DNA from 2 places in the Bacillus luti genome. Region 1 is predicted to be linked to the other one. Evidence: a T-box and tRNA genes for the amino acid it is inferred to sense, from the RefSeq annotation. Region 1 holds a T-box; the other holds one or more tRNA genes.

Region 1 (7,222 bases):
ATTTCGTTTTACCACTCCTTTCTATTTGTTATACATTTATCATACCGCTTACATGTGATTTCCGTATGAACTCGAAATGGAGATTACAACAAAATAGTTACAGGCATATGAATGCACGCTATAATAACCATAAAATAGGAGGTGGATTCTTTTTGACAATAAACCAAATGGTTCAATTGGGCAGTGCATGTATGCTGTTTATCGCTTCAGCACTTATAAGTTGGTATCAGGGAAGTAATTTAATAGATTATCCTGATGAATGGAAATATAGCGCTAAGTTTACGAATTACTTTAAAGGCACTGTTTCAAATTACCAAGATATTTATCAAATCGATTTCTTTATATATGCAGCAAAATTCTATCCGGCGGCATTTATCGTTATGCTAATTAGCTTACTTTATATGCTCATATTAATTCTTTATATTCTATTTAAAAGAAACGATCCGGCGATTTAAATCCATACATAAAAAACCCCGAATCATAAACTTTTCAGCCTACAATTCGGGGTACTATTTGTTATATATTCGTTTCTGATTAGTAACGAATTAAGAAATATTTCTTCTTACCGCGGCGAATGATTGTGAATTTACCTTCGATGCGGTCGTTTTCTGTTACAACGTAGTCTAATGCTTGTGTACGCTCACCGTTTACGTAGATTGCACCGTTCGTTACATCTTCACGTGCTTGACGTTTTGATGGAGAGATTTTGCTTTCTACAAGTAAGTCGATTAATACTGTATCTTCTGCAGTACGTTCTACAGATGGTACGTCTTTGAATCCTTGTTCGATTTCGCTTGCAGTCAGTTCTGCTACAGAACCGCTGAATAGTGCAGCTGAAATTTTAATTGCTTGCTCTAACGCTTCTTCGCCGTGAACAAGTTTTGTCATTTCAGAACCTAATGCTTTTTGTGCTGCACGTTTTTCTGGTGCTTCAGCTACTTGCTTCTCAAGCTCAAGAATTTCTTCATGAGATAAGAATGTGAAGTATTTTAAGTATTTAACAACGTCGCGGTCATCTGTGTTAATCCAGAATTGGTAGAACTCGTAAGGAGTTGTTTTCTCTGGATCTAACCAAATTGCGCCGCCTTCTGTTTTACCAAACTTCGTACCATCAGATTTTGTAACAAGTGGAATTGTTAAACCGAACGCTTTCGCATCTTCTTCTGATTTACGGATTAATTCAAGACCAGCTGTAATGTTACCCCATTGATCACTACCACCGATTTGTAGGCGGCAATTATGGTGTTGGTATAAGTTTAAGAAGTCGTATGATTGTAAAATCATGTAACTAAACTCAGTAAATGAAATACCAGTCTCTAAACGAGATGCTACTGTATCTTTTGCTAACATATAGTTTAAACCGAAGTTTTTACCGATATCGCGTAAGAATGAAATTACATCTAAGTTACCAAGCCAATCATAGTTGTTAGCCATTGTTGCTGGGTTGTCCACGTTTTCAAACTCTAAGAAGTTTGAAAGTTGGTTTTTAATGCTTTCTGTGTAGTAAGCAACTGTATCTTTCGTATTTAATGTACGCTCTGCTTTTTTACCACTTGGGTCACCGATCATACCAGTACCACCGCCAACAAGTGCGATTGGTTGGTGACCAGCTAATTGGAAACGACGTAACATTAATACTGGTAACATATGACCGATGTGTAAGCTATCCGCTGTCGGGTCGAAACCACAGTATAATTTAACGCTTTCTTTTTCTAATAATTGCTCTAGGCCCTCAGCGTCTGTTTGCTGATTAATTAGACCGCGAAATTCAAGATCTTGTAAAATACCCATATCCTACATACTCTCCTTTAAGTTCATTACTGGCGTGAAGGTTGAAAACATAAAAAAATCGCCCCTTCAAATAAGGGACGATTTTGATTATCGCGTTACCACCCTAGTTGCAGGCAAAAAAAGCCTACCACCTTATTTACATAACGGCTTAGCACCGTCTTTTCCCTTTTGAATACAATTCAATCGAAAAAAGATGCTCTAGGGGCGTAATTCGCGATCATCTATGTGCTGATTTCCACCGACCATCAGCTCTCTAAAACAGGGAAATGATCACTACTTCTCCCTTTCCACGCTCAATTATTCATATACTTTTCTTTATACCATCATTTATATAGGCGTGTCAAATAAGGGCCGGATTTCTCCCCTTGCCAATTCTTTATAACGTCGCACAGAATACCGTAATAAGAGAAAGAATTGGAGCACCGACTAATAGTGAGATATGAAAAACAATGGATAAATCATTCCCAATCGTCGCCTCCACAGGATCTTTCGCCGGAGAACCCATAAATCCGATTAATCGATCGAAGCGACTTACCGCTTTTGGAAAATCTGGTATTTCTATATGGTCACTATCTAAATGTTGCTGTAATTTATATTCATTCTTAAAGGGATTTTCTCTCAATTTCATCCACCTCCAGCAATTGTTTCAATTTCTTTATTCCGTTATGAAGTCTCGACTTCACCGTTCCGACTGGAATCTCTAATACCTCTGCAATTTCTTTTTGCTGCATGTCATGATAATAAGAAAGGATTAGGACCGCCCTTTGCTCTTCTGGAACTTTCAAAATTGCTTCTCTTACTGTGAGCCGATCTTCGTGAGAAAATTCTTTTTCCTGAATCGGTACTAAAAATGGCAAAAGCGTACGCCACTTTTTTCTTCTATTTAATTTATTAATCATAAGACGATAACCAATTTGAAATAAATACGTTTTTATTTTACCCTTTTCAGGTTCATACATATGTTTCTTACGCTCTAGCGTCAAAAACGTATCTTGCACGAGGTCGATACTCAATTGTTCATCTCGGTTAAATCGATACAAAAATGTGTATAGCGCTGGTTTGATTAAAACATATAGTTTTTCTCCTGCCTGCTTATCTCCATTTTGATACGCAAGCATGAGTTCCTCCTCAATCCCAATCTGCGCCATGATTTTTGATCTCCTTTATTCCTTTTAACGTTAATGAAATGCGGGAAATTAAATAGCAACTAGCGACAATGATCCATACTTGCGATTGATTCGTAAAAAATTGAACATACGGGTTTTGAATTGTCTGTCCGGTTGAAACTAAAATATTTAATGCTTGCACACATATGCATGCATACACTGCAAGACAAGCTGAAATCGTATCAAATACATTCCAGCGAAAGTACACTTTTGTTTTTGTAAAATCAATTTTATATCCTTTTTTCCGTACTATATATTTTCTATCAAATGGAATGATGATGGAAAACATAACAATCATCATAACGCCAGCTGTAATCATTGAAACTTTAAATCCGATTGGCATCGGTAATAACAAACCACAAGAAAATACGACTATAATTCCAATTAAAGCAAAAGTAAGAAGTAATTTATTAGACATAAAAAAGCCTCCCTCATCTATTCTTTCATAAATGTATACAGACGAGGAAGGCGCTTCGTTCAAATATTATTTTATTTTTTTTATAATTTTTGCAGGATTCCCGCCAACGACTACATTATCCGGTACATCTTTTGTTACAACGGCGCCAGATGCGATAACAGCATTGTCTCCAATTGTTACACCTGGATTAATAATCGCTCTTCCGCCAATCCATACGTTATCGCCAATTGTAACTGGCTTTCCGTATTCTACTCCGCTTATGCGCTCTACTGGATCAAGCGGGTGTGTCGCTGTATAAATGTGAACGCCTGGAGCTAACATACAATTCACACCGATTATTACTGGACATACGTCTAAAATCGTACAATCAAAGTTCGCATAAAAATTTTCGCCAACATGAATGTTGTAACCGTAATCGCATCTAAAAGAAGATTCAAGGTGAATATTGTCTCCTGTCGTTCCGAATAATTCTTTTATGATTTCGCTACGCTCTTTTAATTGCACTTCTGGCATATCATTGAATTTTCTCGTTAATATACGTGCTTGCTCTCTCTCTCGTACTAAAACTGGATCAGCCGGTATGTACATTTCCCCTTGTATCATCTTTTCTTTTTCTGTTTTCATTTCCTTCTCCCCTTTAACTTATATATATAAGTTCATGATACCATAAAAAAAGAAAGGCCTGAACATATTACTTGTTCAGACCTTTCTCTCTTAATCTTCCATCGTCGATAAGTCACCTGTTGGTAAATTTAACTCCCACGCTTTTAATACGCGGCGCATAATTTTACCACTTCTCGTTTTCGGTAATTTATCTTTAAATTCAATTTGCCTTGGCGCTGCATGAGCTGCTAGGCCTTTCTTTACAAATTGACGAATTTCTTCTTTTAATTCTTCTGATGGCTCGTATCCTGCTCGAAGTGCGATAAATGCTTTAATGATTTCGCCGCGAACCGGATCAGGAATACCGATTACACCAGCTTCTGCAACAGCAGCGTGCTCGATTAATTTACTTTCTACTTCAAACGGTCCAACGCGCTCACCTGACGTCATAATTACATCGTCAATACGTCCTTGGAACCAGAAGTATCCGTCTTCATCCATATAAGCTGAATCACCTGATACGTACCAATCTCCCGGCATGAAGTAAGACTCGTACTTTTGCGGATTATTCCAAACCGCACGCATCATAGATGGCCAACCTTTCGCAATTGCTAAGTTCCCCATTGTGTATGGTGGTACTTCATTTCCTTCATTATCAACAATCGCTGCTTTCACACCTGGAATTGGTTTACCCATTGACCCTGGGCGGATTTCCATACAAGGGTAGTTACAAATAACTTGTCCACCTGTTTCTGTCATCCACCACGTATCATGAATACGAAGTCCAAATGCATTCATACCCCAGCGAATTACTTCTGGATTTAACGGCTCACCAACGCTTAATACGTGGCGCACTTGTGATAAATCATATTTTTTAATTGCATCTTGTCCAGCACCCATTAACATACGGAACGCTGTTGGTGCACTATACCAAACTGTTACACCGTAATCTTGCAGTGCTTCATACCAAGCTTCTGGGCTAAAGCGGCCACCTAAAACAACATTTGATGCTCCAACTAACCACGGTGCGAAAATACCGTAAGCCGTTCCAGTTACCCAGCCTGGATCAGCTGTGCACCAATATACATCGTCTTCTTTTAAATCTAATACCCACTTCGCCGTTTGGTAATGCTGTACCATTGCGTTTTGCGCATGTAGAACACCTTTTGGCTTACCAGTAGAACCAGACGTATAGTGAAGAATTAAACCGTCTTCACGGTCTAACCATTCGATATGTAATTCTTTTGAAGCTTGTTCAAATAAAGGATTGAACGCTACCGTTTTACCGCCTTCTTCTACATTATCTCCAACAAGGAAGACTGTTTTTAAAGCAGGTAAATCATTTAATGGTACACGCTCTAACAATTCAGGCGTTGTAATTAACACCTTCGCTTCACTATCTTCTAAGCGATCACGAACTGCACCTTCCATAAATGCTTCAAATAGCGGCCCAACAATTGCCCCTAATTTCACCGCACCTAAAAGTGCAAAATATAATTCTGGAGAACGCGGCATAAAAATAAAAACGCGATCGCCCTTTTCAACATCGCCATAATTTTTCAGGACGTTTCCTGCTTTATTAGAAAAATCCTTCATTTCCTTAAATGTATATTTCTCTTTTCGCGATCCATCTTGATAATAAAGGGCTACTTTATTTTTACGATCGGATTTCGCATGCTTATCAATTGCTTCATACGCCATATTTACTCGGCCTGTCTCATTCCAAGTAAAATTTTTATTAACCTCTTCCCAGTTAAAATTCGCGTATGCCTCTTCATAATTCGGCAAATTATTTTTTCCTTTAATGACTGGAAGCGTTTCTACTTTCATACTTTACATCCCCCTCCTATGTATTCTATTATCTATTATAATGACATTATTTAAAATTTTCAGTATATTTGTTGATTTTTAGACAAATTTTTAATGACAAAATTCGATTCACATCGCATATATTATAAAGTACGATATTAATAGATTCTCAAAACCTCAAGGTGGTGAGCAATACATTGATCCATAAGAAAATATATAATGCTAGAAACTTAAAAACAGCGAAAGGCACTTTAATTATTGAAGGTCCTGTCTCTACACATAACTTAGAAATGTATGAATTTCATCCAGATTTAGTTGCGTTTCGTCCTGCCGAGCAACAATATAAAGCAATTGTCGAAATTTCTAAATTACCAGAAGCTCGTCTCATTATTGCTAGACATGACCAAACGATCGTTGGATATGTTACATACTTGTATCCTGATCCGCTCGAACGATGGTCAGAAGGAAAAATGGAGAACTTAATTGAGCTCGGGGCAATTGAAGTCGTCCCAGCCTTCCGCGGGAGCTCTGTCGGAAAGAACTTATTAGAAGTTTCTATGATGGACGATTATATGGAAGATTACATTATATTGACGACTGAATATTATTGGCACTGGGATTTAAAGCAAACAGGCTTAAATGTTTGGGAATACCGAAAAGTAATGGAGAAGATGATGAATGCTGGTGGTTTACAATGGATGGCTACAGATGATCCTGAAATTTGTTCCCACCCTGCCAACTGTTTAATGGTCCGCATCGGAAAACGTGTTGATACGGATTCTATTCAAGCTTTTGATCGTCTACGTTTTCACAATCGCTTTATGTATTAATAAAGGGGGGCAACTGGAATGATTGTAGAAGAAATTATGAATCAAAATGTAGTGACACTACATCCAAACGATACAATCGAAACAGCAATCCGAACGATACGCACGAAAGGCATTCGGCACATTCCAATTGTCGATCAAAATAATCATGTCGTAGGCATTATTTCTGACCGGGATGTAAGAGATGCAAGTCCATCAATTCTAGATGAACAAGTTTCACTCGATATGCTGCAGCAACCGCTCGAACTTATTATGAAGCACCCTGTTATGACTTGCCATCCTCTCGATTTCGTTGAGGAAATTGCTACTTTATTTTTTGAAAACAAAATCGGCTGTCTTCCTGTTACAAAGGCTGGAAAGTTAGTTGGAATTATTTCCGAATCTACTGTACTGCATACGTTAGTGAAATTAACAGGCGCACATCAACCGAGTTCACAAATTGAAATTCAAGTAAAAAACGAACCTGGTATCCTTGGAAAAGTCGTTGCTATTTTTAGTGATTTACAAATAAATATCGTGAGCGTTCTCGTCTACCCAGCAAAAGATGAGAATGATAAAGTACTCGTTTTCCGCATTCAAACGATGAATCCTCTAAAAGTAATTGATGC
Region 2 (7,222 bases), 950 kb from region 1:
TTGCACTAATTACACCCTTTGGCAATAAAACAGAGGTATCGAATGTTGTAGAATCTGTCAATTGACTAAGATCTACTTCGACCCCCTCTATAGATTGTATATTATCCAAAATATCTTTCGGACCCGCTATCGTTACTTCCTTCGGCTCAACACTGATATTTGTAACGGCCAATCCTTCTGGTAAACTACCCTTCTTCATATATGTTACAGGAACAGTTTTTTCAGTATTATTTGCTGTAGGTTGCGTCGCTACATTCAACGTTACACTAATTTTAGATGGATTCGTTTTTACATTTAAACGTTTTCCTTCTTTATTGTACAATGTAACTTCGGCTGTTTTTGTAACAGTTTTATTAACACCTTTTAAATCGATATATGCCTTAGCAGATGAAATACTTTCTATTTCTTCTTTCGTTCCCACTACCTCAACAGTATCAGGCTTAATATTTGATTTTTCCAGGGTAGCACCTACTGGCATTTGATCTTCATTTGATAATTTCAAATCTACATGAACATACTTTTTCGCTTTTTCATGAAGAGTGACCTTAATTTTTGATGGTTGAACTGTTCCTTTCACATCATCTGGAAGACCATTTGCTTTTAAAGAAACTTCATAAGTTCCCTCTGGACGATCTCTTAAATCAACTGGTATGTCAAATTGGTTTTTGGCTTTTGCTGTAGCAACCGCTGCTTTTGGACCTTCTAACTTCACCTTGACTCCCTCTGATGGGATACCGCTGACAATATATTTCTCTTCATCATACTTAAGGTTAATATCATAATTAGTTAATGTTTCTTTCGCTTCATTTACAAAAGGTAATATAGCCGATGTCGTATTTTTTTCAGTCAAAGTCGCTGACATAAAAAGCATACACGCCAATAGTAATGAGATCCCTTTTAAAAACCAATGATTCTCCATTAACTTATCCATGACGCTTTCTCCTCCAATTCCATAAAGACGAAGAAGTCGTTTTTTCATTCGTACTAAATTCAGCTAACAGCATATCCTTCAGCTGTTCTGTCTTCAAATCACGATGCAACTTACCATTTTTCGTTAAAGAAATTTGGCCGGTTTCTTCTGACACAACTACTGTAATACTATCAGTAACTTCACTAACTCCCATTGCAGCACGATGCCTAGTTCCTAAATCCTTAGAAATAAACGGACTTTCCGATAACGGAAGATAACATGCTGCTGCTTTAATGGTACTTCCTTGCATAATTACTGCTCCGTCGTGAAGAGGCGTATTTGGAATGAAAATATTAATGAGTAGTTCCGATGATACGTTTGCATTTAGCGGAATACCCGTTTCTACATAATCGCCCATACCGGTCTCTTTTGACAAAGTAATTAATGCACCAATTCTACGTTTTCCCATATATTCCGTCGCTTTTGCTACCGCTGTTGCAACCATTTCAGGTTCATCATCTTCATGAGCCCCAACACGCGAAAATAAACTCCCGCGTCCTAGCTGCTCAAGTGCCCTTCGCAATTCTGGTTGAAAGATAATAATAACGGCTAAAAATCCCCACGTTAATACTTGTTCAGTTAACCAATAAAGCGTATGCAATCCAAGGAAAATACTAATCATCCGAACGACAATAATAACTGTAATCCCCTTTAAAAGTTGAACAGCTTTTGTCCCTCGGATTATAAGAATTAGCTTATATATAATAAACCATACAACGGCAATATCTAATACCGTACTAAGATATTTCAAAATGGTCGTATCTTCAAAAGGCATGCTAACCCTTCCTCCTACTTACGAGCAATTCTATCCATATATTGAAATATTGTTTTATGCTCTATCTGTATGTATTTCCAACAACTAGTTAATTATACCATACATGAAACAAACAACAATTACAAACAGCCCCCTTTAGTTTAATTGGTAAGATGTCAAACATTCTTATCGTACAGTATAATATAAATCATAATTATACGCCTATTTTCAAATAAAAAAAGCAACTTCTCAGTTGCTTTTCTTACATTTATTTTAGTTTTTCACCGAATAAAGAACCCATTAAAGCAACTGCTGTTGTTGCTGTTCTGTTTCTCTCATCTAAAATTGTATTTACTTCAACAAACTCAGCAGATGTAACAATATCAGCTTCTGCTAACATCTCCATCGCTAAGTGACTTTCACGATAAGATAAACCGCCAATTACAGGTGTTCCAACTCCTGGTGCATCATGAGGATCAAGACCATCTAAATCTAATGATAAATGAACACCATCCGTATGAGATAAATACGCAATTGTTTCTTCCATAACAGCTGTCATACCCATACGATCAATCTCGTGCATTGAGAATACTTTAATGCCTTCATTGCGAATGAAGTCTTTTTCTCCTTCATCTAATGCACGTGCACCGATAATTACAACGTTCTCTTTCTTCACCTTTGGGTACGCTCCGTATAAGTCTACAAGTGCGGGATGTCCGTAACCTAAACTTGCTGCAAGTGACATACCGTGAATATTTCCAGACGGTGAAGTTTCTTCAGTATTTAAGTCACCGTGTGCATCATACCAAATAACACCTAAATTTTTATAATGTTTCGCTACACCAGCTAGCGTACCGATAGCAATACTATGGTCACCGCCTAATACAAGTGGAAAACGACCTTCTTCTATAATATGATCCACCTTACTCGCTAATTCATTACATACAGTTGCAACTTGTGTAAGGTTTCTTAACTTTGTATTTTCATCTACTTCTTTTTCTCTCTCTATACATATATCTCCCATATCTTTAACGTCATATCCAATTTCTTTAATTCTTTCAATTACCCCTGCATAACGGATCGCGCTCGGTCCCATATCAACCCCGCGACGCATCTGTCCTAAATCCATTGGAACTCCAATAACCGAGATTTCTTTTTTCATAGATAGTATCCCCCTTTTATGCCTTCACTAAATATTTTAAATCTTTTATATAGTCTGACTCAACTCAACATTTTTCTGCATGGATATACATTTTATTCACTTATACTGAAGGAAGAATCCAAATTTTAAGACTATTATATGTATAAAATTAACTTAGTGAAACAACTACCATTACTATTATTAAATAATAATAAAAAACACTCCTACATTTAGAAGTGTTTTTTCGATGCTATTTTCCACACTGCTGCAATATTCTTCACTGTCATTTCGATATTCTCTTCTGCTACTTTATATGCTTTTTCTAATGTCATCGGACTCGATGTAACACTAAATACTGCATCGATTCCTTTTTCGTAAACTGCCGAATAATTCGGAGATACAGATCCTCCAATAGCAATCACAGGAATATGAAAATGTTTCGCGCGCTCCGCAACACCTACAGGGGCCTTTCCATATGCTGTTTGTTCATCTATTCTACCTTCACCAGTTATAATTAAATCCGCACCTTCTATATGCTTATCAAAGTTTGTATAATCTAATACAATTTCAATTCCCCTCCGCAAGTTTCCCTTTAACACTGCAATAACAGCTGCTCCCATTCCTCCTGCAGCTCCTGCACCAGCCATTTTAGATACGTCGCAAGATAAGTATTGTTTAAGGATATTCGCATAATGCTTTAAATTCTCATCTAGCTCTTTCATCATCTCTAGATTCGCACCCTTTTGCCTCCCAAATACGAAAGATGCTCCCCTTATTCCAACTAACGGATTGTCTACATCACATGCCGCTTCTATCTTTATATGTGTTAAACGTGAATCCATTCGCGAAAAATCAATTGTTGCAATCGAATGTAATGTTCCTCCAGATGGCTCTATAACTTCCCCCTCTCCATTTATAAACCTGACTCCCAAAGCGGACAACATACCTGCTCCACCATCATTTGTCGCACTTCCTCCGAGCCCCAAAATAATATGCTCAGCCCCTTGTTCTAGCGCATGTAAATATAAGTTCTCCTGTCCCTTTTGTCGTTGTAATAAGTGGATTTCTTTTTTCAATCGGAACGTGTTGTAATCCTGATGCTGCTGCCATTTCAATAAACGCTGTTTTATTATCCTTAGACATACCGTAAAAGGCTTGTACACGTTCTCTAAGCGGTCCTGTCACATGAAGTGATATAATTCTTCCCCCTGTAGCATCCACAAGTGAATCAACCGTTCCTTCTCCTCCATCTCCAATTGGCATTTTTACATACTCTGCTTTAGGAAAAATTTCTCTAAAACCTCTTTCAATGGCCTCACATACTTCAATAGCTTTTAAGCTTTCTTTATATGAATCAGATGCAATGACAACTTTCACAATTATCCCTCACCCTTTATTTTTACATTTTCTTCATTGTAAACGACAAATACGAAGGTTGTCTTTTTAAACACAAAAAAAGCTTACATCATATGATGTAAGCTTTCTCTATTTAGATGGAGCCTAGCGGGATCGAACCGCTGACCTCCTGCGTGCAAGGCAGGCGCTCTCCCAGCTGAGCTAAGGCCCCTTAGTAATTAAGCGGAAGACGGGATTCGAACCCGCGACCCCAACCTTGGCAAGGTTGTATTCTACCACTGAACTACTTCCGCGAAAATGGTGAGCCATGAAGGACTCGAACCTTCGACCCTCTGATTAAAAGTCAGATGCTCTACCAACTGAGCTAATGGCTCGTAAATGGCTGGGCTAGCTGGATTCGAACCAGCGCATGACGGAGTCAAAGTCCGTTGCCTTACCGCTTGGCTATAGCCCATTAATATTTACTAGTATGGTTATCTTTTCAAAAAAATAAACCCTCTCAGGTTATTTTAAAGAAAATGGTGGAGGGGGGCAGATTCGAACTGCCGAACCCGAAGGAGCGGATTTACAGTCCGCCGCGTTTAGCCACTTCGCTACCCCTCCGACATTTAAATATATATGGTGGAGGATGACGGGATCGAACCGCCGACCCCCTGCTTGTAAGGCAGGTGCTCTCCCAGCTGAGCTAATCCTCCAAAAGTGGTGACCCGTACGGGATTCGAACCCGTGTTACCGCCGTGAAAGGGCGGTGTCTTAACCACTTGACCAACGGGCCAAAAAAGTTTTAAACCTATTCCCAAGCTTCCAACCGGGCTTGAACCGGTGACCTCTTCCTTACCATGGAAGTGCTCTACCAGCTGAGCTATGGAAGCATAATGGCTCCGCAGGTAGGACTCGAACCTACGACCGATCGGTTAACAGCCGATAGCTCTACCACTGAGCTACTGCGGAATAATATTAGCCTGGCAACGTCCTACTCTCACAGGGACAAGGTCCCAACTACCATCGGCGCTAGAGAGCTTAACTTCCGTGTTCGGTATGGGAACGGGTGTGACCTCTCTGCCATCATTACCAGACTTTTATCATTATCAACATTTCCAAGGAAATGTCAAGAAGAAATTTAAACATATATTCCTTCAAAACTAGATAACATTTGCTACATATTATATGGTTAAGTCCTCGATCTATTAGTATTCGTCAGCTCCACATGTCACCATGCTTCCACCTCGAACCTATCAACCTGATCATCTTTCAGGGATCTTACTAGCTTACGCTATGGGAAATCTCATCTTGAGGGGGGCTTCATGCTTAGATGCTTTCAGCACTTATCCCTTCCGCACATAGCTACCCAGCTATGCCCTTGGCAGAACAACTGGTACACCAGCGGTGCGTCCATCCCGGTCCTCTCGTACTAAGGACAGCTCCTCTCAAATTTCCTACGCCCACGACGGATAGGGACCGAACTGTCTCACGACGTTCTGAACCCAGCTCGCGTACCGCTTTAATGGGCGAACAGCCCAACCCTTGGGACCGACTACAGCCCCAGGATGCGATGAGCCGACATCGAGGTGCCAAACCTCCCCGTCGATGTGGACTCTTGGGGGAGATAAGCCTGTTATCCCCGGGGTAGCTTTTATCCGTTGAGCGATGGCCCTTCCATGCGGAACCACCGGATCACTAAGCCCGACTTTCGTCCCTGCTCGACTTGTAGGTCTCGCAGTCAAGCTCCCTTATGCCTTTGCACTCTACGAATGATTTCCAACCATTCTGAGGGAACCTTTGGGCGCCTCCGTTACACTTTAGGAGGCGACCGCCCCAGTCAAACTGCCCACCTGACACTGTCTCCCGGGTCGATAAGACCCGTAGGTTAGAATTTCAATACAGTCAGGGCGGTATCCCACCAGCGCCTCCACCGAAGCTAGCGCTCCGGTTTCAATGGCTCCCGCCTATCCTGTACAAACTGTACCAAAATTCAATATCAGGCTACAGTAAAGCTCCACGGGGTCTTTCCGTCCTGTCGCGGGTAACCTGCATCTTCACAGGTACTATAATTTCACCGAGTCTCTGGTTGAGACAGTGCCCAAATCGTTACACCTTTCGTGCGGGTCGGAACTTACCCGACAAGGAATTTCGCTACCTTAGGACCGTTATAGTTACGGCCGCCGTTTACTGGGGCTTCAGTTCAGAGCTTCGCTTACGCTAACCCCTCTCCTTAACCTTCCAGCACCGGGCAGGTGTCACCCCCTATACTTCGCCTTACGGCTTCGCAGAGAGCTGTGTTTTTGCTAAACAGTCGCTTGGGCCTATTCACTGCGGCTTTCCGTTAAGAAAGCACCCCTTCTCCCGAAGTTACGGGGTCATTTTGCCGAGTTCCTTAACCAGAGTTCTCTCGCACACCTTAGGATTCTCTCCTCGCCTACCTGTGTCGGTTTGCGGTACAGGCACCTTTTATCTCGCTAGAAGCTTTTCTTGGCAGCGGGGAATCAAAGACTTCGCTCCATAAGGAGCTTCCCCATCACAGCTCAGCCTTCACGATAAGCGGATTTGCCTACTTATCAGCCTAACTGCTTGGACGTGCACAACCAATCGCACGCTTCTTCTATCCTTCTGCGTCCCTCCATTGCTCAAACGATAAAGAGGTGGTACAGGAATATCAACCTGTTGTCCATCGCCTACGCCTGTCGGCCTCGGCTTAGGTCCTGACTAACCCTGAGCGGACGAGCCTTCCTCAGGAAACCTTAGGCATTCGGTGGACGGGATTCTCACCCGTCTTTCGCTACTCATACCGGCATTCTCACTTCTAAGCACTCCACCAGTCCTTACGGTCTGACTTCACTGTCCTTAGAACGCTCCCCTACCACTGATACCATTGGTATCAATCCGCAGCTTCGGTGGTGTATTTAGCCCCGGTACATTTTCGGCGCAGAGTCACTCGACTAGTGAGCTATTACGCACTCTTTAAATGGTGGCTGCTTCTAAGCCAACATCCTAGTTGTCTAAG

Evidence for each region. The T-box of region 1 lies ahead of tyrS (tyrosine--tRNA ligase). A T-box ahead of a tRNA ligase gene usually reads a tRNA of that ligase, here a tRNA-Tyr.
Region 2: it has a tRNA-Tyr gene. The T-box ahead of tyrS (tyrosine--tRNA ligase) is inferred to sense a tRNA for this amino acid. The anticodon was not compared.

The regions. Positions count from the first base shown of each region.
Region 1 is NZ_CP040336.1:706,243-713,464, reverse strand. It holds gene EUC40_RS03715 (hypothetical protein) at 1-2, opposite strand, end outside; gene EUC40_RS03710 (YjdJ family protein) at 108-455, shown strand; gene tyrS (tyrosine--tRNA ligase) at 535-1,791, opposite strand; T-box leader at 1,862-2,090, opposite strand; gene EUC40_RS03700 (hypothetical protein) at 2,168-2,413, opposite strand; gene EUC40_RS03695 (RNA polymerase sigma factor) at 2,394-2,939, opposite strand; gene EUC40_RS03690 (hypothetical protein) at 2,920-3,375, opposite strand; gene EUC40_RS03685 (maltose acetyltransferase domain-containing protein) at 3,442-3,999, opposite strand; gene acsA (acetate--CoA ligase) at 4,090-5,808, opposite strand; gene acuA (acetoin utilization protein acetyltransferase AcuA) at 5,985-6,617, shown strand; gene EUC40_RS03670 (acetoin utilization AcuB family protein) at 6,636-7,222, shown strand, end outside.
Region 2 is NZ_CP040336.1:4,958,649-4,965,870, forward strand. It holds gene EUC40_RS24960 (CdaR family protein) at 1-931, opposite strand, end outside; gene cdaA (diadenylate cyclase CdaA) at 924-1,745, opposite strand; gene rocF (arginase) at 1,993-2,886, opposite strand; partial or broken gene EUC40_RS24975 (glycerate kinase) at 3,096-4,242, opposite strand; tRNA gene EUC40_RS24980 (tRNA-Ala) at 4,360-4,432, opposite strand; tRNA gene EUC40_RS24985 (tRNA-Gly) at 4,443-4,514, opposite strand; tRNA gene EUC40_RS24990 (tRNA-Lys) at 4,520-4,595, opposite strand; tRNA gene EUC40_RS24995 (tRNA-Gln) at 4,601-4,675, opposite strand; tRNA gene EUC40_RS25000 (tRNA-Tyr) at 4,741-4,824, opposite strand; tRNA gene EUC40_RS25005 (tRNA-Val) at 4,841-4,916, opposite strand; tRNA gene EUC40_RS25010 (tRNA-Glu) at 4,922-4,996, opposite strand; tRNA gene EUC40_RS25015 (tRNA-Thr) at 5,021-5,093, opposite strand; tRNA gene EUC40_RS25020 (tRNA-Asn) at 5,098-5,172, opposite strand; rRNA gene rrf (5S ribosomal RNA) at 5,182-5,297, opposite strand; rRNA gene EUC40_RS25030 (23S ribosomal RNA) at 5,389-7,222, opposite strand, start outside.